Regions from separate parts of the Aureimonas sp. D3 genome, predicted to be linked through region 1. Evidence: riboswitches for the same ligand, from Rfam matches in the RefSeq annotation. Region 1 holds a riboswitch; each other region holds the start of a gene.
The links. Region 1 has a riboswitch for thiamine pyrophosphate ahead of thiB (thiamine ABC transporter substrate binding subunit). Riboswitches for the same ligand answer to the same signal wherever they lie in the genome.
Positions count from the first base shown of each region.

Region 2: it holds a riboswitch for thiamine pyrophosphate, as region 1 does, so the genes downstream of both, AUL36_RS15120 (FAD-dependent oxidoreductase) here and thiB (thiamine ABC transporter substrate binding subunit) in region 1, are expected to answer to the same signal.
Region 3: it holds a riboswitch for thiamine pyrophosphate, as region 1 does, so the genes downstream of both, AUL36_RS14415 (ABC transporter permease) here and thiB (thiamine ABC transporter substrate binding subunit) in region 1, are expected to answer to the same signal.

Region 1 is NZ_BBWM01000012.1:4,811-12,426, forward strand. Features, by position in the region: gene AUL36_RS04250 (thiamine diphosphokinase) at 1-285, opposite strand, end outside; TPP riboswitch at 375-476, shown strand; gene thiB (thiamine ABC transporter substrate binding subunit) at 881-1,861, shown strand; gene AUL36_RS04260 (ABC transporter permease subunit) at 1,929-3,563, shown strand; gene AUL36_RS04265 (thiamine ABC transporter ATP-binding protein) at 3,560-4,291, shown strand; gene AUL36_RS04270 (M48 family metalloprotease) at 4,512-5,984, shown strand; gene AUL36_RS04275 (RNA polymerase factor sigma-32) at 6,089-6,955, opposite strand; gene AUL36_RS04280 (CarD family transcriptional regulator) at 7,247-7,616, opposite strand, start outside.
Region 2 is NZ_BBWM01000052.1:9,375-16,990, reverse strand. Features, by position in the region: gene ybaL (YbaL family putative K(+) efflux transporter) at 1-1,678, shown strand, start outside; TPP riboswitch at 1,679-1,790, shown strand; gene AUL36_RS15120 (FAD-dependent oxidoreductase) at 1,946-2,908, shown strand; gene thiS (sulfur carrier protein ThiS) at 2,905-3,102, shown strand; gene AUL36_RS15110 (thiazole synthase) at 3,107-3,877, shown strand; gene AUL36_RS15105 (thiamine phosphate synthase) at 3,874-4,488, shown strand; gene AUL36_RS15100 (GntR family transcriptional regulator) at 4,602-5,318, shown strand; gene AUL36_RS15095 (alpha/beta fold hydrolase) at 5,348-6,310, opposite strand; gene AUL36_RS15090 (ribonuclease T2 family protein) at 6,405-7,391, shown strand; gene AUL36_RS15085 (Dabb family protein) at 7,395-7,616, opposite strand, start outside.
Region 3 is NZ_BBWM01000050.1:38,195-45,810, reverse strand. Features, by position in the region: gene thiD (bifunctional hydroxymethylpyrimidine kinase/phosphomethylpyrimidine kinase) at 1-753, opposite strand, end outside; gene AUL36_RS14420 (ABC transporter substrate-binding protein) at 750-1,691, opposite strand; gene AUL36_RS14415 (ABC transporter permease) at 1,691-2,476, opposite strand; TPP riboswitch at 2,770-2,871, opposite strand; gene AUL36_RS14410 (UDP-glucose dehydrogenase family protein) at 2,943-4,313, opposite strand; gene AUL36_RS23850 (hypothetical protein) at 4,625-4,786, shown strand; gene cysQ (3'(2'),5'-bisphosphate nucleotidase CysQ) at 4,850-5,638, opposite strand; gene AUL36_RS14400 (exopolysaccharide biosynthesis polyprenyl glycosylphosphotransferase) at 5,745-6,419, opposite strand; gene AUL36_RS23845 (hypothetical protein) at 7,107-7,331, opposite strand.

The DNA of each region.
Region 1 (7,616 bases):
ATCGTGCCCTCCCCTCGCCTTGGCGGCGTCGATGGCGAGTTCCCCGTCCGTCCGGTCCTTGTCCCGCGGGAAGGTCTCGCGGGGAATGGAAAGACCACGTAGGGCGAACGGCAGCTCGGACGGAGCGGAATCGAAATCGCCGATCCAGAGTTCGGGAAAGAGGCCCAGCGCGGCGGCATGTTCGATGCCGCCATCGGCCGCGATGACGCGCCGGCCCGCAAGGGCCTCGCGAAGCTCGGAGTTCGGCGCGATCGGCCCGGCGAGAAGAATGGCAAAGCGACTCATATGGGTCTGCATAGGGCGCAAGCGGCCGGGATGCCAGTGGACGAATCGAGCCCTCCCTTGCCGCCTCTCTACGCAACCTCTAGATAAAAGGCGCTCACACGGGGTGCCCTTCCAGGGGCTGAGAGGCGACGCGCCAACCCGATGAACCTGATCCGGCTCGTACCGGCGGAGGGATGGGGAGCGCCGGGGCCACGGCCCCAGCCCGTCCCGTTCGTTCGAACTTATGGAGAACGGGATGTCTCACCTCAGTTCAGAACCGGGGACAGAACCTTGCGGCGGAGGAGCGGCGAGGGATTTGCGTTGCGGACTAGGCGCCGAGCGGAGCCGATGCAGTGCAAGGTCGAGCATCGGCAACGACGTCCGGCAGCGGAAGGCCCAAGCGGACCGACCCGCAGGGCTCTGGCCCCGGTTCTTAGAGCCGGGGACAGAACTCTGCGGCGGAAAGCCGGCGAGGGACTTGCGTTTCCGACGAGGCGCCGAGCGCAGACGATGCAGCGCATCGGCGAGCATCGGCAACGATGATCGGGGGCGCAAGGACCCGGCGGATCGACCCGCAGGGTTTTGGCCCCGGCTCTTAGCCGGTCTCTGCCTCACGCTGGCTCTGTCGGCGGCGTCTAGCGCCTTCGCACAGGATGGCGCCAAGCCCGTTCTCACCGTCTATACCTATGAAAGCTTCGTGCCGGATTGGGGGCCGGGGCCGAAGGTGAAGACCGCGTTCGAGGCCGAGTGCGGCTGCGAGTTGCGCTTTGTCGGGCTGGAGGATGGCGTCGCCATTCTCAACCGGCTGAAGCTCGAGGGCGAGACGACGCAGGCCGATGTCGCGCTGGGTCTCACGGCCGAACTCGTGCCGGAATTCAAGAAGACGGGTCTGTTCGCGCCGTCGAATGTCGATCTGTCGCCGCTCGCCATTCCCGGCGGCTTTTCGGACGATGTCTTCGTTCCCTTCGACTATTCCTATCTCGCCTTCGTCTATGACACGCAAAGCGTGAAGACGCCGCCGACGAGCCTCGACGAATTGGTGAACGGCGATCCCGACCAGAAGATCGCGATCGAGGACCCGCGCACCTCCACGCCCGGCCTCGGGTTTCTGCTCTGGATGAAAGCCGTCTATGGCGATCAGGCCGAGGAGAAATGGCGCACGCTCTCGCGCCGCATCCTGACGGTGACGCCCGGTTGGAGCGAGGCCTATGGACTTTTCACCAAGGGCGAGGTGCCGATCGTCCTGTCCTACACGACGTCCCCGGCCTATCATCAGATCGAGGAGGGCACCGATCGCTATAAGGCGGCGAGCTTTTCCGAAGGGCATTATCTTCAAGTCGAACTCGCCGGGCGGCTGCGCACGTCGAAGCATCCCGAACTCGCCCAGCGCTTTCTCGCCTTCATGCTGACGCCGGCTTTCCAGAAGCTGATCCCGACCGGGAACTGGGCCCTGCCCGCCACCAAACCGGCCGAGCCCCTGCCGGCGGCGTTCGAGACGCTGGTGCAGCCCACCAAGCCTTTGGCGATCGATGCCGAGACGGTGGCCGCGCAGCGCGAGACCTGGACGAGCGAATGGCTTCGCGCGCTCGGCCGCTGAGCGGAACGAGCGCCGGCGCGATGGTGCCCGAACTCCTTCGCGTTGCCACGCGGGGCAAGAGACCGGCATGAGCGACGCGACACCGAGCGGCGCACTTTTTCTGTCCCGAGCCGAGCAAGGGCGGCGGCGCGGCGCAGCCCTTGCGGCGCTCGCGCTGGTGCTGATCTTTCTGTTCGCGCCATTTCTGGTGCTCGGCGTCTCCTCGCAGAGCACTGGAACGGCACTATCGAGCCTGGCGGATTCCTATCTTCTGGGCGTCATCGGCTTCACGCTGTTTCAGGCCCTTCTCTCGACGCTTCTGTCGCTGCTCTTCGGCGTTCCGCTGGCGCTGGCGCTGCATCGAAGCCGCCTGCCGGGGCGCGCCCTTGTCCTGCGCCTGTTTCTTCTGCCGCAGGCGCTGCCGACGCTGGTCGGGGCGCTCGGCCTCGTCACCGTATTCGGTCGCAACGGCGCGCTGGCTGACGCCTTCGTGTTTCTAGGCCTGCCCCGCCCATCCATCTATGGGTTGACCGGCATTCTCATCGCGCATGTCTTCTTCAATATGCCGCTGGTGGCGCGGGTGGCCTTGGGCGGGCTTCAGAGCGTGCCGGCGGAAAGCTGGAAGCTGGCCGGCCAGTTGGCGCTCTCGCCGCTCGCCGTGTTTCGGCTGTTGGAAGCGCCGGCGCTGCGCGCCGTCCTGCCCGGCGCGGCGGCGCTGGTCTTCATGCTGTGCTTCACGAGCTTCACGCTGGTCCTGGTGCTCGGCGGTGGACCGGCCGCGACGACGCTTCAGGTCGCGATCTACCAGTCGCTGCGCTATGACTTCGCGCCCGATCGCGCGCTGGCCTTGACGCTCGCGCAAATCACGCTCGTCAGCCTGTTCCTGCTGCCGACCCTTCTCGCCCGCTCTCCCGCAGCCTCCAGCGCCTTCAGCCTCGGTGCGACGCAGCGCCGGTTCGATCCGCGTTCGCCCTGGCGCACCGGTTTCGATGCGCTGGTGCTGGCAATCGGCCTTCTGTTTCTGCTCTCGCCTTTCGCGGCCATTCTCCAGAGCGGCTTGCGCGCCGATCTTGGCAAGCTCGTTTCCGATCCGATGGTGCATCGCGCTGCGCTGACCAGCTTCGGCATCGCGGTGGCGGCGACCGCGCTCGGCCTTGTGCTGTCGCTGGCATTGGTTCTCTCGTCCGGCCTGACGGGCCTGCCACGTCTCGTTATCAGGCTGGTGCCGGCGCTTGGCCTCGTCGTGCCGCCCATCCTCGTCGGCGCGGGCTGGTTTCTGGCATTACGCCTGACGGGCGATGTCGCGCGCCTTGCGCCCGCCGTCGCGGTGCTGGCCAACGCCATGGCGATCCTGCCCTTTGCTACGCGCATTCTCGCGCCCGAGGCGGAGGCCGCCGCACGGCGCGGTGGGCGGCTCGCTGCCAGCCTCGGCCTATCCGGCTGGGCGCGGCTGCGCCATGTGGAACTGGCCTCGCTCGGCCGCCCGCTCGCGCTCTCGGCGTCCTTCGGCCTGGCCTTGGCGCTGGGCGATCTCGGCGCGGTCGCGCTGTTCGGCAACCAGGATTTCGTGACATTGCCGACGCTGCTTCTCCAGCGCATGGGCTCCTATCGCTCGACCGATGCGGAAGGCCTCGCGCTTCTTCTGGGTGCGCTGTGTCTCCTTCTCATTCTCGCGGCCGAGCTTCTCGCCGGGCGGGGCTTGCGCGAAAGGGTGCCGGAATGAACGCGATCGAACTCTCCGGCCTGACCCATCGCTATGAAGGCGCCGAGATGCGCTTCGATCTCCATGTGCCCGAGGGCGAATGGCTGGCGCTGATCGGCCCGTCCGGCGCAGGCAAATCGACGCTGCTCGATCTTGTCGCCGGGTTTCTCTTGCCCGAAGGGGGCACGCTGCGGCTTCTGGGTGAGGACTATACCAAGGCCGAGCCCGCAGCGCGGCCGATCGGCATGATGTTTCAGGACAACAATCTCTTCGCCCATCTGACAGCGGAGGAGAATATCGCCATCGGGCTGGAGCCGCGCGCCCGCTTCAGCCACGCGGCCCGCCTGCAAGCCCGCGAAGCCCTCGCTGCGATTGGGCTAGAAGACCTCGCGAACCGTCGCCCGGCGGAGATGTCGGGCGGCGAGCGGCAGCGCGTCGCGCTCGCGCGCCTCTTCCTGCGCGAACGCCCGATCCTGCTTCTGGACGAGCCTTTTGCCGCCCTCGGCCCAGCCCTGCGCCAAGACATGCTGGCGCTGGTTGCAGCCCTGCGTGAGCGCGCGGCCGCGCCACCAACCATCGTCATGGTGACGCATCACCCGGAGGACGCGCGCGGTTTTGCCGATCGCATCGCCTTTCTGGACGTGGGGCGCATTCATCTGACCGGAACGGTCGAGCATATCCTGGACCATGAGCAGGATCCCCGCCTTCGCGCCTATCTCGGGCAGGCGCCTCGGGTCACGGGATCGTAATTTGGTCCTTTTCCCCGTGCATCGCCAAAAGCGAAGAAACGATGTCGTTTTGAAATTCTGTGTGACGCATCAACCCTTTCGCAGCGCGGTCGGTTTCGGGTAGATCAAGCCGGACTCGCAGGGAAGTTACCGTAGGGAATCGTCGGCCATGGTGCATGAGATTTCGCCGCTCGGCGTCGCACGAACCAGCTCGCTGGTTCGTCGCGCGCTCAAGGGGGCGATGGTCGCATGGCCGATCGCGCTTCTCGCCGGCTGTACCACGCTCGGCGCCGGGCTGGAGGAAGCCGCGATCAGCCCCGACGTTCAGTCGGGCTACCTGCCGGGGCAGAGCCGCCAACCCGTGTCCTTCGATGCGGTGCAGTCCTCCGACCCGCAATCCACCATCGGCAAGTCGCAGCATCCCAAGATTCTCGCGGCCTATGGCGGGGCCTATTCCGACCCGAAGCTGGAGCTGATGCTGGCCGGCATCGTCGGCAAGCTCGCCGCCGTGTCGGAAGATCCCAACCGCGCCTATCGCATCACGGTTCTGAACTCGCCGAATATCAACGCCTTCGCGCTGCCGGGCGGCTTTCTCTATGTGACGCGCGGTCTGCTGGCGCTCGCCAACGATTCGGCCGAGGTCGCGGCCGTTCTGGCGCATGAGATGGGCCATGTGCGCGCCAATCACGGCATCGAGCGCCAGCAGCGCGAGGAAGCGGCGGAACTCGCCGGGCGCGTCGTGTCCGAAGTCCTGTCGAGCGACACGGCGGCGCGCGCGGCCCTGGCGCGCGGGCGGCTGAACCTCGCCAGCTTTTCGCGCAATCAGGAGCTTCAGGCCGATGCCATGGGCATCAAGCAGACGGGGGACGCGGGCTACGACCCCTATGCTGCCGCCCGCTTCCTGAAGACGATGGACACGTTCTCCAATTTCCGCAACGCGTTCCAGGCGACCAATCCGCAGCTCGACTTCCTGGCCTCGCACCCGGCCGCGCCGCAGCGCGTGGAACTGGCGCGCCGGCACGCGTCCGCCTTCGGGCCCGAAGGCGTCGGCGTGACGGATCGCAACCGCTATCTGAGCGGCATCGACGGAATGCTGTTTGGCGATACGGCGTCCGAAGGCTATGTGCGCGGGCGCACCTTCTACCATCCCGGCCTCGGCATCACCTTCACCGCGCCCGAAGGCTTCATGATCGACAATACGGCGGAAGCCGTTCTGGCGACCGGGCCGGGCGATACGGCCGTGCGCTTCGACGGCATCGCCGTGCCGGAAACCACGAGCCTCACCGATTATATCCAGAGTGGCTGGGTCGGAGGGCTCGATCGGAACTCCATCCGCACCATTCAGGTCAACGGCCTGCCGGCCGTGTCGGCGCAGGCGGCGGGCGGCTCCTATGTCTTCAACGTGACGGTGATCCGCATCGGCGGGCAGGTCTATCGCTTCCTGACCGCGCTTCCGGCCGACTCCTCGGCCAAGCTCGCCGGCATCTCGGGCAGCATCGCCCAGTCCTTCCGCCTCCTGTCCCCGGCCGAGCGCAACAATCTGAAGCCCCTGCGCATCCGCATCGTCACCGCCAGGGCGGGCGACACGGAAGACTCGCTGGCCGAGCGCATCCAGGGCGTCGATCGCAAGGTCGATATGTTCCGCCTCTTGAACGATCTGACGCCCGACAGCGAGATCGACGCAGGCGAGCGCTACAAGATCATCGCGGAATAGATCTATCCATCCGAACGGGTGATCTCCCCTTCCCTCCCCGACGAAGCCGCAACGAAAAAGGCCACCCGAAGGTGGCCTTTTTCGTTTGTGCCTTTGCGAACCGATCAGCTGATGAACGCCGCTTCGTCCGGGTTGGCCTTCAGGAGAGCGATGCGCAGCTTTTCCAGCGCGCGGGTTTCGATCTGGCGCACGCGCTCCTTCGAAATGCCGAGCTTGGAGCCCAAGGCTTCCAGCGTCGCGCCATCGTCCTGCAAACGGCGCTCACGGATGATCTTCAACTCGCGCTCGCTGAGCACGTCCAGCGCGGAGCGTAGCCAGATGACGCGGCGCTCGTCGTCGATCGAGGCGGACACCATCTCGTCCGGCAGCGGGTCGTTGGAGACGAGGAAGTCCTGACGGTCGGCCGAACCGGACTCGTCTTCCATCAGCGGGGCGTTGAGCGAAGAATCGGGGCCGGACAGGCGCGAGTCCATCAAGGCCACATCGCCTTCGGACACTTTCAACGCCGTTGCGATTTCCTTGTACATCTCGGTGCCCGAGAGGCTCTCGCTGCCTTGGCTGAGGCGGGCGCGCAAACGGCGCAGGTTGAAGAAGAGCGCCTTCTGGGCGGAGGACGTGCCGCCGCGCACGATGGACCAGTTGCGCAGGATATAATCTTGAATCGAGGCGCGGATCCACCAGGTCGCGTAAGTCGAGAAACGAACCTCACGCTCGGGCTCGAATCGGGCCGCCGCTTCCAAAAGGCCGACATGGCCTTCCTGGATCAGGTCGTTCATGGCGAGGCCGAAATGGCGGAACTTCGACGCCATGGAAATCACCAACCGCATATGGGCGGAGGTGATCTTGTGAAGGGCTTCCTGATCGTGATGCTCCTTCCAACGCACAGCCAGCTCGTATTCTTCCTCCCGGGCCAGATAGGGGGCGGCCATGGCGGCTTGGATGAGGTGGCGACGCGAGGACTGGGACTTCATGATGGAACCTTCCGGAAACGTCGATAACACAATCACATCAAGCCAGATGGGATGTTCCTCCCATGGGCTCTCTGAGTGTGAAACGCGCGGTTCCGACGAAGGTTCCGGTAGCCGGAAACTTTTTTGGAAGAGATAGCGCTTTTTTTTCGAGATCAAGAGCGAGGGAAAAAGGGAGGAGCAGGGCTCGACTCCGCTGTCCTTGTCTCTAGCAAATTCACCGCGATAAAGAAAGCCGGCCAGAGAACTGGCCGGCTTTTCAGCATAGTCCGATCGGGAGGAGAGGAGCGGCGATTACGCGGCCTCTTCCTGCTCGGCGTCCACGCCGGTATCCTCTTCGTCCTCTTCGAGCACCTTGGCGGTGCGCTTGGGGCCCTTGTTGAGGTTGGTCTCGATCAGGCGAACGGCTTCGGTCTCGCTGACCTCGTTCACGGCGGCAAGTTCGCGCGCCATGCGGCCGAGAGCGGCTTCATAGAGCTGGCGTTCGGAATAGGACTGCTCGGGCTGGGAGTCGGCCCGGTACAGATCGCGAACCACCTCGGCGATGGCGATGAGATCGCCCGAGTTGATCTTCGCATCATATTCCTGCGCGCGGCGGCTCCACATGGTGCGCTTCACGCGGGCGCGGCCCTGCACGACCTTCAGGGCGCGCTCAACGAAATCC
Region 2 (7,616 bases), on a different contig from region 1:
CGAGTTGTCTGAGCTGGGCGTCATTCTTCTCATGTTCGGTGTCGGTCTGCATTTCTCGCTGGGCGATCTCCTGTCCGTGCGGGCCATCGCGCTGCCGGGCGCCATCGCGCAGATCGCGGCGGCGACGCTCTTCGGCATGGCGCTGTCCTGGCTTCTGGGCTGGGGGCTGGGCGCGGGCCTCGTCTTCGGCCTCGCCTTGTCGGTCGCCTCCACGGTCGTTCTCTTGCGGGCCATGCAGGAGCGACGGTTGATCGAAACGGCGCGCGGGCGCATCGCCGTCGGCTGGCTGATCGTGGAAGACCTCGCCATGGTTCTGGCGCTGGTTCTCCTGCCGGCCTTCGCGGGGCCGCTGGGGGGTGACCCGTCCGCCGTGCATGGCGCGAGTTCCGATCTGGGCTTCGGCGTTCCCGGCATCATTCTCGTGACGGTGTTCAAACTCTGCATCTTTGTGGTCTTGATGCTGGTGGTCGGCCGGCGGGTCATCCCTTGGCTCCTGCAACTCACCGCTGCCTCCGGCTCGCGCGAGCTGTTTCGCCTAGCCGTGCTCGCCATCGCGCTCGGCGTCGCCTTCGGCGCGGCCTCGCTCTTCGGCGTTTCGTTGGCGCTCGGCGCCTTCTTCGCCGGCATGATCATGAGCGAATCGGAGCTCAGCCATCGCGCGGCCGAAGATTCGCTTCCCCTGCGGGACGCCTTCGCCGTCCTGTTCTTCGTCTCGGTCGGCATGTTGTTCGACCCGGCCTCGCTGATCTCCGATCCGCTGCCGGTTCTGGCGACGCTGCTGATCATCGTCGTCGGCAAGTCGCTCGTCGCCTTCGCTCTGGTGCGCCTGTTCGGTCATCCGACCTCGACGGCGCTCACCATTTCCGTCTCGCTGGCGCAGATCGGCGAGTTCTCCTTCATCCTCGCCACGCTGGGCCTGAACCTGAAAATTCTGCCGCCCGAGGCGAAGAACCTGATTCTCGGCGGCGCGATCCTGTCGATCGTCCTCAATCCGTTTCTTTTTGCCTGGGTCGATCGCTGGCGGCAGGCGGAGGGCCGCTCGGCTCTGGAAGGCGGCGGTGACGAGGGGAACGATACGACCTCGAGTGAGACGAGCGAGAGGCAGACGCATATTCCGAGCGGCAGTGTCGCCATCGAGGACGGCGCGCTGCGCCGCACGGAGCTGAGCGATCATCTCGTGCTCGTCGGCTATGGGCGCGTCGGCTCCAAGATCGCGCGGCGGCTGGCCGATGCCGGCCGCGCCTTTCTTGTAATTGAGGACGCCGACAAACGCGTCGCGCGGGTGCGCGCGGCCGGGTTCGAGACGGTGGTGGGGAACGCCGTGAAGCCCGAAGTTCTGGACGCCGCGCATATTGCCGGCGCGCGGGACCTGGTGCTCGCCTTTCCCAACAGTTTCGAGGCCGTCGCCATGATCGCGGCAGCCCGCGCCGCCAATCCCGACATTCGCATCACCGCCCGCGTTCATTCCGGCGAACAGCGCGAACGCCTGATCGACGCGGGGGCCGATACGGTGATCAATGGCGACGAGGTGACGGCGCAGGCGATCGCCGATCATGTCCTCTCCTTCGGGCCGGATGCGCCGGGCGCAAAAGGGCCGATCTTTGCCGATGACCACGGGCAGCTTTCGGAACCGTCCGATGGCGATGAGTTGACAGAGCCAGCCGAACGCTTACCCTGAGAAGCATCCAGGGGGAGTTCCAGCAGCGGAACTGAGAGGCCGGAGCACGATCCGGCGACCCCACGAACCTGATCCAGTTCGCACTGGCGTAGGGATGGAGCGTTTGCGCCTCTGACAGGGATGCACCGCTCGGCCAAGAGGCCGACGCCGCGCGTGCACCTGTTGGAGCGAGCGTTCCGCTCCCGTCCTGCGAGCGGCTCGCGCTTTGGCGGAGACGATGATGACCTCGACGCAACGCTCTTTCGTTTTGGACGCTCGTTCGCGCGCATGGTGATCCATGTCCTGGGGGCCGGAGTCGCCGGGCTGACGACGGCCGTTCGGCTGGCCGAAGAGGGGCGGTCCGTCGTCGTGCACGAGGCCGCAACGGAACTCGGCCAGCGCGCGGCCTCGTGGCTCGCGGGGGGAATGCTCGCGCCCTATTGCGAGGCGGCGACGGCGGACCCCGCCATCATCGAGCCGGGTCTGCGCGGCATCGACTTCTGGGCGGACCGGGTGCCGGTCGAGCGGCGGGGAACGCTTGTTCTGGCCGCGCCGCGCGATGCGGCCGATCTTCGCCAGTTCGCCGCCCGCACCAAGGCTCATCGCCTGCTGGATGCGGACGGCATCGCCGAGATCGAGCCCGATCTCGCCGGGCGGTTTCGCCAGGGATTGTTCTTCGAAGAAGAAGCGCATCTCGATCCGCGCCAAGCCATGGCCTCTCTCGTTCGGCGAATTCAGGATCTCGGCGGTACGTTGCTGTGGGGCTCGCAGGCCGAACCTGCCGCGTTGTCGAGCGAGACCGTCGTCGACTGCCGCGGTCTCAAGGCTCACGCGCCGGGTCTTCGCGGCGTGCGCGGGGAGATGGTCCTGGTGCGCAGCCGCGACGTCAGTCTGGCCCGGCCGGTTCGCCTTCTGCATCCGCGCTGGCCGATCTATATCGTGCCGCGCGAGGACGGGGTCTTCATGATCGGCGCGACCATGATCGAAAGCGAGCGCGGCGGGCCGATCACCCTCCGCTCGGCGGTGGAGCTTTTGACAGCGGCCTTCTCCTTGCATCCGGGGTTTGCCGAAGCCGAAATCCTGGAAACGGGCGCTGCCTGCCGCCCGGCTTTTTCCGACAATCTGCCGCGCGTGACGCAGAGCGGACGCCATGTCTGCTTCACCGGGCTCTATCGCCATGGGTTTCTCCTGGCGCCCGAGCTTTCCGGGCAGGCGGCCCGCGCCGCACTATCCCTCATGGAGGCCGCATGATCCTGCATTTGAACGGTAACCCGTGCGAGGTCGAGGCGGGCTCGCTCGATGCGCTGCTTCGGGAACTCGGCGTCGAGCCCGAAGCGGTGGCGACCGCGCTCAACGGCGAATTCGTGCCGCGCGGCGAGCGGGCGGACACCCCGCTTGCTGCGGGCGATAAGGTTGAGCTTCTCAGCCCGATGCAGGGAGGGTGACGCGATGCGCATCTACGATCGGACCTTTTCCTCCCGCATGATGTTGGGCACGGCGCTTTATCCCTCGCCGGCGATCATGCAGGCGGCTATCCGCGCGGCGGAGCCGGCGCTGGTCACCGTGTCGCTTCGCCGCGAGCAGAATCTCAGCGCGCCGCGTGGGCCCGGCTTCTGGGACGATCTGCGCGCGCTCGGCGTGGCATTTCTACCGAACACGGCCGGCTGCCACACGGTCAAGGAAGCGGTGACAACGGCGCGGATGGGCCGCGAGCTTCTGGGCACCGACCTCGTCAAGCTTGAGGTGATCGGCCATGCCGACACGCTGCAGCCCGATGTCTTCGGTCTGGTGGAAGCCGCGCACATCCTGTCGGGCGAAGGCTTCCGCGTCCTGCCCTACACGACCGAAGATCTGGTTGTAGCCGAACGGCTGGTCGAGGCGGGCTGCGAGGTGCTGATGCCCTGGGCCTCGCCGATCGGCTCGGGTCTCGGGCTCAACAATCGCTATGGGCTGCGCTCGCTGCGCGCGCAGTTCCCCGACGTGACGCTGATCGTCGATGCAGGGCTCGGCCGGCCGAGCCACGCGGCCGAGGCTCTGGAACTCGGCTATGATGGGGTTCTTCTCAACACCGCCGTTGCTACATCGGGCGATCCGGTCGCGATGGCACGCGCCTTTCGTCTGGCGGTGGAAGCCGGGCGGCTCAGCTTCGAAGCGGGCGCGATGGAGCCGCGTGATATGGCGGCGCCCTCGACACCCGTTTTCGGAAAGGCGGTTCTATGAGCGCCTCTCGCCTCGTGCTCGATGCTTTCTACCCCGTGATGCCGGATGCCGCCTGGATCGAGCGGATCGTGCCGCTCGGGGTCAAGCTCGTGCAACTTCGCGCCAAGGATATGCCCGACGCCCGCCTGCGCGAGGAGATTCGCCGCTCGCTGGCGGTCTGCAAGGCCCATGGATGCCAGCTCGTCGTGAACGATCACTGGAGGCTGGCGGCCGAGGAAGGCGCGGATTTCGTGCATCTGGGCCAAGAAGATTTGGTGGAGGCCGATCTGACAGCGATCCGTGCGGCCGGACTCAAGCTCGGTCTGTCGACGCATGACGAGGCCGAACTCGAAACCGCCCTGTCGGCCCGGCCGGACTATGTGGCGCTGGGTCCGGTCTGGCCGACCATTCTCAAACAGATGCCCTGGGCTCCGCAGACGCCGGAACGATTGCTGATCTGGCGCAAGCGCGTCGGCGGTCTTCCCTTGGTGGCTATCGGTGGTCTCCGGCCCGAGCGTGCCGAAGCGGTGTTCCAGAATGGCGCGGACAGCGCGGCCGTGGTGACAGACATCACCCTGCACGCCGAACCGGAAGCTCGTGTCCGGGAATGGTTGGCCATCACGCGCAGATGACATGTCGATGCAACCTGAATGCAACTAATTAGCCAGCGGTTTGCACTTTTTAGTTGATCTTTCATGCAACCTAAAGCATGTTTCCTGCATAGGTTATCTATCAGGGGACGTAGATGTCGGTCGCGAAATCGTTCAACACCCGGCCGCTCTATCAGCAGGTGGCGGACGAGTTCGTCGCGCGCATCGTGTCCCGCACGTGGGCGCCTGGCCAACTCATCGAGAACGAAGCGGAGATCGCGCGATCGCTCGGCATCAGCTTGGGGACGGTGCGCAAAGCCTTCGACATCCTGACCGAAAACAAACTGCTGGAGCGCCATCAAGGGCGCGGCACGGTCGTGGTGGATTACGAGGCGGAGAAGACGCGCAGCCGCTTTTCCAACATTCTCGATCGCTCGGGCAATCGCGTCTCGGGCGACGTCACCATGTCGGGCCATGACCTGGCCGTTCCGCCGGCGCCGATCGCGGATCGCCTGGGTCTATCGGAGCGTGTGCCGGTCCTGACCTTCGAGCGTCGTCGAACCTATGCCGGGCGCTTGTTTCTGATCGAAATGGTTTATCTCCGCGTCGCCGTTGCCACGGCAACGATGAGCCCGGCCGAAATGGTGCAGCTGTCGAAAAGCCGCTGGATGGGGCACGACATCGCGACCTACAAGGTGGAAAAGGTTGCCAGCGCGACGGCGGAGGACGAGGATAGAGCCGCGTTCGGTCTGAGCGGTGAGTCAGCGATCCTGACGCTGGACCGCGTGATCTACTCCTACCAGAACAAGGCGCTGGAACTTCGCATCGGCCGCTGCCATCTGGGCGGCGATCTTCTTTATTGCTCCGACTGACGTGACGTGCCGAAAAGAAGGGCATGCGGTCATGCGATTTTCTGACGTCGCTGCCCGCTCGGCAAAAGGCAGCGATCGATAAAGGCGTGCAGCTGCTCGACCGCTTCGCTGCGCATCGGCTCGATCTCCAGAAGCACCTCGTGCCGTGCGCCCTGCACGACATGGCAATGCACATCGAGACTGCCGGCTTGCTCCAGGCGAGCGGCGAGCGATCGGACCGCAGCGCCTTTCGCGGTGGCCGGGTCTTCGCTGCCGCCCAGACAATGGATCGGCAGGCGATGAGGCAGGTCGCCGAGCGGAGTCACGCTGGCCCCGGCGCTTTGCCAGTTCAGAATGTCTTCCACCATGGAAATGGTGGGCGTCCATCCGCAAAGCGGGTCCGCGATGTAGCGGTCCACTTCGCTTTCGTCATGGGTCAGCCAGTCGAAGGGCGTGCGTCTCGGCTGAACCGAACGGCTCCAAACGTCGAACGTAGCGCGGGCAAAGAGCGCGCTCGCCACATCCGAACCTTTCAGCGCCTTTTCCGCCTTGAACGCCACGGTGCCGAGCCGCTCCGACCAGCCGCGCTCGAAGCTGGCGTTCCAGAGCGCCAGCCCCGCCAGCCCTTCGCCGAAGGTGCGCGCATGATTGAGCGCGATATAGGCGCCCATCGAATGACCGAGCACCACGACCGGCTTTCCCGGACAGTCGGCTTCAGCCTGATGGCGCACGGCCTGCACGTCGCGCAGGACCTTCGCCGCGCCATTGCGCCCTCCGAAGCGGCGGAGCGGCGCGTCGAGAGCGGTGGTTGATCCGTGTCCGCGATGGTCATGGGCATAGACGGCGATACCGAGTTCCGCCAGTTCGCGCCCGAGCCTGGCGTAGCGTCCCGAGTGCTCGGCGAGCCCATGCAGGATGAGAAGCACGGCTCGCGCCTCACCCTCGGGAAGGAAACGATGAAGACGCAGGGCCGCGCCGGTCGGACTGTCGAGAAGGGTAGAACTGGCGAGCACGGGACAAAAGCCGATATGCAGACGGAAAACTGACGCAGACTTGGCGTAAGCGCGGAAAAACGCAATCCGCTGGTCTCAAATTCGGGGATGGATCATGGTTCGACGCTTGGGCTTCCTGCTGATGGGAGCCGGCCTCCTGTTCTCGGTCGCGTCCGCCAAGGCGCAGGTCCCGATGAGTGGGGAATTCGTGGCGGAGGCGAGCTGCTTCGCGACACCCTCCATCCGCTCGGACAACAATCCCGGTCGCATCGTGACCGAGCCCGGACGGCACTATGACCTCATCGGGCGAAACGCGATGCCGGGCAGTCATTACCTGATCCGCGTACCGGGGGCGGACCCTGAGCGGCGCTGGGTGCCTTACGGATGCGGGCGCGTGACGGATGGGAACTCGTCGGCTGATCGCGACGCTTCGCCGCCACCGGCTGGAGGCCACACGGATTCCTTCGTTCTGGCCGCAAGCTGGCATCCCGCCTTCTGTGAAACGCGGCCGAAGCGCACCGACTGTCGCTCGGGCGGGGTAGCCGGTCATGGTTTATCGCTTCATGGACTATGGCCGCAGCCGCGCGGACGCGAATATTGCGGCGTGTCCGCTGCCGTTCGGGCCGCCGACGAATCCGGGCGCTGGCGCGACCTGCCACCGGTCGAAATCAGCGCGGCGACCCGGGAGGGGCTGGCGCGTGTCATGCCCGGCACGGTTTCTCAGCTCGACCGGCACGAGTATTGGACCCACGGCACTTGTTACGATGGCGGTGCGGAGGCGTATTTCGTGCAGTCCATTCGACTGATCGATGAACTCAATGCCTCGCCCGTTCGCGATCTCTTCGCCAACGCGATCGGACGCGAATTGAGCGCGGCCGAGATTCGGGCGGCCTTCGACAAGGCGTTCGGTGCGGGGGCGGGGGCTCGCGTCCTCTTGGACTGCGAAAGCGACGCGGCGGGGCGCCGGCTGGTCGGAGAGTTGCGGATTTCGCTGCGCGGCGCACCGGGGCAGGGCGCGAGTCTGGGCGAACTCATCCGGGCCGGCGATGCCACCGCGCCCGGTTGCCGCGCGGGACGCGTGGACGCGCCCGGTTTCGGCTGAGCGTCAGGCCCGGTCGGGCACTTCGTAATCGGCCGAATAACGGATCTCGCGTAGGGGACGGACGCTCCGCGTGGAGGCGTCGTAGATCGGGTCGGCCTTGTAGGCCGCGAGCGCTTCTCGATCCTTGAACTCGGCATAGACGACCAGATCGACATCATTGCCCATCGGGTCGACGCGGGCGTTCTCGACGACCTCGAAATGCTCGTGATGCCGGATGGCACCGAG
Region 3 (7,616 bases), on a different contig from region 1:
GCCCAGTCGCCAATTCTTCGCGGATTGCAGCGCGCCTTGCAGATAGGTCCGTGCCTCGCGCACGGCCTCGTCCAGCTGATGGCCCCTGGCGAGTTCCGCCGCGATGGCGGCCGCCAGCGTGCAGCCGGTGCCATGGTCGTTGACCGTTTCGACGCGGGGAAAGGCGAGGCGCAGCTCGCTGGCATCCGACAGGAGCCAGTCCACGCTTTCGGCCTCCTGACGGTGTCCGCCCTTCATCAGGACGGCGTGCGGCCCGAGGGCGCGGAGACGCTGGCCCTGTTCACGCATCTCCGCTTCCGTCTCGGCCACGGGCTCGGCCAGGAGCAGCGCGGCTTCCGGCAGGTTCGGCGTCAGAACCTCGGCCAGCGGCAGAAGCTCCTCTTTCAAGGCACCGAGCGCATCCTCGTCGATCAGCCGATCGCCCGAGGTCGCGATCATCACGGGGTCCACGACCGCGCGCCTTTGGTGGACGCGCAGGCGTTCGGCGATGGCGCGGATCACCGCCTCGCTCGACACCATGCCGATCTTGATGGCCCCGACATGGAAATCCCCGAGCACGGCGTCGATCTGCGCCGCGACGATGGCGGGCGAGAGCGTTTCGACTGCTGTCACGCCGCGCGTGTTCTGCGCGGTGACGGCAGTCAGAACGCTGGTGCCGAAGGCGCCGAGTGCCGAGAAGGTCTTGAGGTCGGCCTGAATGCCGGCCCCGCCGCCCGAATCCGAGCCCGCAATGGTGAGCGCGACCGGGATCATCGCTTCAGCTCCACCGCGTAATCGGAGACCGGCGGAACGGCCGGAATGACGCCTTTGGCCTTCAGGAACTCCGCGAAACGCTCCATGCGCGCCGTGTCCAGCGCGCCGGGGCGCTTGGCGAAGCGCGGCAGCGTGTCGGCGAAGGCGGTGCGGTTCAACTCGTCGTTCAGGTCGGGATAGGCCTTCAGGAAGAGCTGAAGAGCTTCGTCCGGATGGTTGGTGAGATAGAGCGTCGCTTCCTCAACCGCGTCGAGGAAGCGCGGCAGGCGCGCGTCGTTCAGGAGATCGCGGCGCGTTACATAGACCAGCTCGTCATAGGCCGGGACGCCGTTTTCCTCGGGGTAGAAGAAGCGGCCATCATGCTGTTCGAGGCGCATCTGCGTCGCCTCGAAATTGCGATAGGAGCCGATCGTGGCGTCCACATTGCCGGAGGCGAGCGAGGCGGTCAGCGCGAAATTGACATTGATGAGCGTGACGTCGGCAAGCGTCAGCCCGGCCGAGCCCAGCATGGCGGAGAGAAGCGCTTCCTCGACGCCCGCCACGGAATAGCCGATGCGCTTGCCCTTGAGATCGGCCAGGCTCTTCACCGGACCGTTGGCGAGCACCGCGACCGTGTTGAGCGGCGTTTCGACCAGTGTGCCGAAGCGCACCAGCGGCAGGCCGCCGGCCTGATCCAGCATGAGATTGGGCTGGTAGTGCAGGGCGACATCCGCCTGCCCGGCGGCCACGAGGCGCGGCGGCGCGGAGGGGTCGGCCGGAGGCACCAGATCGACATCGAGCCCGTGCTTTTCGAAGATGCCCTTTTCCTTGGCGATCACCAGTGGCGCGTGGTCGGGGTTGACGAACCATTCGAGAAGCACGGTCAGCTTGTCGGCGGCGAGCGCGGGGCTTGCCAGAAGCGAGGCCGCAAGGGCGGCGGCCGCGAAGAGGGAACGCATCAGGACGATTTCCTTCGAAGGAGGGAGGGAAAGGGTGAGGGGCCGCTTTCGGCCGCCCAGGGGGCGAGGCGCGGCGCGAACTCGTCCACCAGCGCGCGCAGCGCCAGCGTCATGGCGGCCAGAAGCGCGAGGGCGGCGAACATGAGGTCGGTCTGCATCCGGGCATTGGCCTGGATCATCACGAAGCCGAGCCCGCCCGACGCGCCGACCCATTCGCCGATCACCGCGCCGAGCGGGGCCAGCGGGGCGGCGACGCGAAGGCCCGTGACGAGGGCCGGCAGGGCGAGCGGAATGCGCACGAAGCGCAGCGTCTGCCAATGGGTGGCGGTGGTCAGGGCGGCGGCGTCCAGAAGCTCGGGCTCGGTGCGACGCAGCCCGTCGGCAAAGGCGGAGGCGACGGGAAAGAAGATGACAAGCGCCGCCATCACGACCTTGGACACGAGCCCGAAGCCGAACCAGAGCACCAGAAGCGGCGCGAGAGCGAAGACGGGCATGGCCTGAAGCACGAGGAGCAGCGGCCAGGCGACACGGCCGAGACGCGGCCAGAGCACGGTGCCGAGCCCCGCCAGTGCGCCGGCACAAGCGCCGAAAACGAGCCCGAGGATCGTCTCCACCAGCGTCAGCCAGCCTTGCGCCAGAAGAAAGCCGGAGCGCGCCCAGAGCGTTGTCGCGACGCGCGCGGGCGAGGGCAGCATATAGGGCGGCGGCGCGGCCAGCGCGACGAAGCCCGCCCAGATCAGCAGAACCGCCAGAAGTCCGAACAGCGTGGCGCGAAGCGCGCGCATGGCCTCAGGCCTCGCGGGGCGGATGGCGAGACAAGGAACTGTGGGAGGCCCAGAGCAGGAAGGCGCGGAGACGAAGCGCCGACTGTCCCGCGCCATGGCCTCGCGGACTGTCTGGGTCCCTGCGCCGAGGGACCCGCGCCGTCGGCTTCGCGCAAGCGCTAGAACCTGCATCGGCACTCGGCCGCGAGGGCGGTTCAGTGGCGTTCAGTCGAATGAAACCCATGCGATCTCCTCAGGCCCGGACGGGCCGCAAGAGATCCGGAGCGAAGCGAAGAAGGTGCCAAGACGACTGAAGCGCCGCCCATTCCCGTTCCTACGCCGGTATGACCCGGATCAGGTTCAAGGGTTCGGCTTTCGCCATCTCAGCGCCATCAGGCGCACCCCTCGGAATGGCATGAGTGATGCCGGCCTCTCCCGGCTTTGTCAACCGGCCCGCCGTGACGGGCCGGATGTGGGGCAGGGACGGTCAGGCCGGCAGAAGCTCGGGCGCGGGCACGCTCGCGCGGCCGATCGAGATATAGCCCAGCCCGGCGGCCGCAGCCTCGGCCGGCGAGAAGACATTGCGGAAATCGACGATCATGGGCACGGCGAGCGCGCGCTTGTAGTCGGCGAGCGGACGCTCGGAGAATTCCCGCCATTCGGTCGCGATCACGCAGAGATCGGCACGCTCCAGCGCGGCGTCCATGCTCGGTGCATACTGGACGGCCTCGCCCAGAAGCTCGCGGGCATGGGCCATCCCCTGCGGGTCGTAGGCGCGTACGATCGCCCCCTCGGCGGCGAGCTGTTCGGCCACCAGAACCGCCACGCTGTCGCGCACGTCGTCGGTCTCGGGTTTGAAGGTGAGGCCGAGCAGCGCTACGGTCTTGCCGCGCACATCGCCGCCCGCCGCCGCCACGACCTTGGCCACCATGCGGTGCGGCCGGGCGCGGTTGACCGCGATGACCGCTTCGACGATCGTCGCCGGGCTCAGCGCCTTTTCGCCGATATGCACCATCGCGAGCGTGTCCTTCGGGAAGCAGGAGCCCCCATAGCCCGGCCCTGGCTGCAGGAAGGCGCGCCCGATGCGCTTGTCGGACCCCATGCCGCGCGAAATGTCAGCGATGTTGCCGCCGACCTTCTCGCAGATGTCGGCCATTTCGTTGATGAAGGAGACCTTGGTGGCAAGGAACGTGTTGGCGGCATATTTGATGAGTTCGGCCGAAACGATGTCGGTCGAGATCAGCTCGAAGCCTTGGGCGGTGAAGGGCTTGTAAAGCGCCTCCATCACGTTTCTCGCACGCGCCGACTCCGTGCCGACGACGATGCGGTCCGGCTTCATGAAGTCGGAAATGGCGTTGCCTTCGCGCAGGAACTCGGGGTTCGAGGCGATGTCGAAGTCGAGCGAGGGGTTCTCGCGCTCGATGATGCGCCGGATCTCGCGCCCCGTGCCGGCCGGCACGGTGGACTTGGTGACGATGACGGCGGGATGGGTCAGGGCGCGGGCGATGTCGCGGCTGGCGGCGAAGACATATTGAAGGTCGGCATTGCCGTCGAGCTTGCGAGTAGGCGTGCCCACCGCGATCATGACGATCTGCGCGTCCGCCACGGCTTCCGCCAGATCGGTGGTGAAGCGCAGGCGACCCGCCTCGACATTGCGCCGAACCACCTCGTCCAGCCCCGGCTCGTAGATCGGGATGGCGCCGGCGCGCAGCATGTCGATCTTGGCCTGCACCTGATCGACGCAGACGACGTGATGCCCGGCTTCGGCGAGACAAGCGCCGGACACGAGGCCGACATAGCCAGTTCCGATCACAGCAAGGTTCGAAGCGGTGCTTTCGAGCGGCGGCACGTTGCCCATCGTCTTGGGTCCATTCTTGGCGCTGTCGTCGTCAGGGTCCCTGCCGCGTTGCGGTGCAGCATGGGTAGGGCTTTGTACGTTGGGTGATGCAAGGCGGCAACCGACTCGCGGCAAAAGTTTATCCTTTATTGTCTACATTCTCTCATTTGCGGATTTTTGACGTCGCTTCCGTCAATTGGGTGCAATTTGAGCGATTGCCGCAAGCTTCCTTTCAAGCACTGCTTTTAATGTCCTGCAGACAAGACGTCGGATCGGCCCTTCGCGCGGGATGCGAGGGGCGGGTCGATGACGGATAGCAGCGAGATATCGAAATGATCCCTTTCCAGGCTGAACTGGTGACCGGCACGATCGATCTGTCGCAGCGCGATGTCTCGGATGCGCGCGAACGCCTGGCGCCGGCGCGCGGCATTCTCCTTGGTCTTGCCATCTCGTCCAGCTTCTGGGCGGGCCTTGCGGTCTGGGCGTTGGCCTGACGCTCGCCTTGATTTCGGTCGATCGAACCCTCGACCCGGCGTGCCCGCCGCAGCTGACATGCGCTAGCGCAAAAGCCTCAGAAGCGCGGGGTCTCCCAGCGCGATGAAATCGCCATTGGTAAAGTGCTGGTCGCGCTTGCCGTAGCGCAGGGGCTCTCCCTCCGGTGTCGTGACGAGGCCGCCTGCTCCTTGCAGGATCGCGTGTCCGGCCGCGATGTCCCATTCCATCGTCCGACCGAAGCGCGGATAGAGGTCGGCCTCCCCGGCGGCGAGCAGGCAGAATTTCAGGGAGGAGCCCCGACAGGCGACATGCCGGATGGCATGACGCGTCAGCCAGCCCGCAGTTTCGGGCGTCGCGTGAGAGCGGCTGGCGACGGTGACGGGCTCGGCCGGTGCGGCTCGGACCCGCATGGCGCAGCGCTCCACGATGGCCCCATCCAAGACCTCGCCCTGCCAGCACGACGCGCCATCGGCTGCAAAAACGCGGCCGAGGCAGGGGGCATAAATGACGCCAAGGCGCGGCGCGCCCGCCTCGATCAGGCCGACATTGACCGTGAACTCGCCATTGCGTCCGATGAACTCGCGCGTTCCATCCAGCGGGTCCACCAGAAAGAAGCGCTCGCCGACATCGGGAATGCGCCCGGCCGCCGCCTCTTCTTCCGCGATCACCGGGATATCCGGAAAGTCGGCCCCGAGAGCTTCCAGAAGAATCGCTTCCGCCAGCCGATCCGCTTGCGTCACGGGCGAGCCGTCGCTCTTGGTCTCAGCTTCGATGCAGCCGTCATAGATCGTCATGATGGCCGCGCCGGCGCGAAGGGCGGCGGAAACGATGCGATCGAGACGGTCGGACATGAAAAAACGGGCCTTGAGTGCGCTCAAGACCCGTTTCACATGCTGGCCCGCGGAGGTGCAAGCCTTATCGAGAATGCTGCGGCGGGCCGAAGCCCGCCGTCCGGTCTCAGTAGCTGCCGTCGCGCTTCAGAACCACGCCGACGGTCTTGAACAGAATGCGCAGGTCGAGAAGCACGGACCAGTTGCGCACATAGTAGCTGTCGAACTTGACGCGGGCGGCATAGCTGGTGTCCGAGCGGCCGTTGACCTGCCACATGCCGGTGACGCCGGGGCGAACGCGCTTGTAGGCGGAGATGCGGTGCGAGTAGCGCGGAATCTCGTCGTCCACGATCGGGCGCGGGCCGACGAGGCTCATGTCGCCCTTCAGAACGTTGAACAGCTGCGGCAGCTCGTCCAGGCTCGTCTCGCGGAGGATGCGGCCGATTCGCGTGACACGCGGGTCGTTGCGCAGCTTTTGCGAGGCTTCCCATTCGGCCTTCGCGACGGGATCGCTCTGGAGAAGCTTCTGAAGAAGCTCGGCCGAGTTTGTCGCCATGGAGCGGAACTTGTAGCAAGGGAAATGCTGACCGTCGAAGCCGACCCGCTTGTGTCCGAAGAAGATCGGACCGGGATCGGTGATCTTCATCAGAACGATGATGAAAAGCATCAGCGGGCTGAGAAGGATCAACGCCGTGACGGCGATCAGGATGTCCAGGCTCCGCTTGGCGTGGCCGCCCACGGGGGCGTAGCCGAGCGCTGGGACGTCCTTGCTGATCTCAGCCAGGGAAGAAAGCTTCGTCATGACCTAGGGCCTCGATACCGGGGGCGGTGATAGGGAAGCTTTATGGCCAAGTCTGTCGTTACGGCAAGCAAGCTCCCTCGAATCCGAATCGCGGCATTAAGGATTGGATAACCTTGATCATCCGTCAATTTTCCCTGTCGAGTCCGCGCCGAGTCTACGCCTTTCGGTTGCATTCTTGGAGTTTGCTTGTTGAGGCGTGTGGGTCGATCGAGCTACGCCAAATATTATCGAATAATACTGCTGTTATTTGTGTGATGTTTCGTTTTGCGTATTTGATGATGGGTTTTTTGATGGAAAAATTTTGCAAGGAACCGAGATATTTTCTTTTCCTGCGGTTTTGCGCCAAGCTTCCGAAAGAGGATTAAGAAATTTTCTGCGTCAACATGCTTGGAAATAATAATATGAAAACTGCTAGAATCTATCCGGGGTGGTTCTGTGATTGTTCTTTTTCTCGTGGTTTCGTTGTTCCGCTTGGTAAAGACACGATCGTAACGAACGTGCTTGCGCGTCTTATCTTGTGCGACGCATTCCGCGGCGTTGTGCTTTGCAGCAAATCGTGATCTCTGAAATATAAGGTGATCGATTTTTCCTCATTGAGGGGATGTCAAAAATCAAGAAATGTGACGCCCTAGCGTCTGAAACGATTTAGCAAGAGAATTTCGAGCTTACGGATGAAAAAAAGATAAGTCAGGTTAATGTAATCGTTCCAATTTTACGGTTTTGATTCGCTGGAATCAAGTCATCATGTTGCGGCGCTGCCACTGAGCAGATGCAAAAAAGCCTCAATTCGCCCCAGTGCGCTAGAGCGCTGGAAAGGCTGCGGCCTGCGCCCGCCAGAACCTGGGTTGAATGAATTTTATAAGAAATGTGGGCATTGATGGAAGCAGCGACGTTCGCTTCTGCTTTGGCCATCTGCCATGTGGAGCCGCGTCGGAGCACATGCTTCGACTATCAATTTGCGCGCAAGGGGATTGTTTCCCGCGTTGTCCCGGCGCAAACGCCGCCTCGGCTTTCGTTGGAAAGCGCTTGGGGCCAGCGATTCGTGTCGCGCGTTCGAGAGCGCGTATGCCTTACCCGTCCTTCACCGACGCGTCGGTGGGCCTTGCGGGCACAAACCGCTGGCGGCCCAGCCGCCAGCCACGCAACGGTCGCCCGGAGCATAAGCGCAATGGCTTGCGTATCGCATGACGTAAGCCA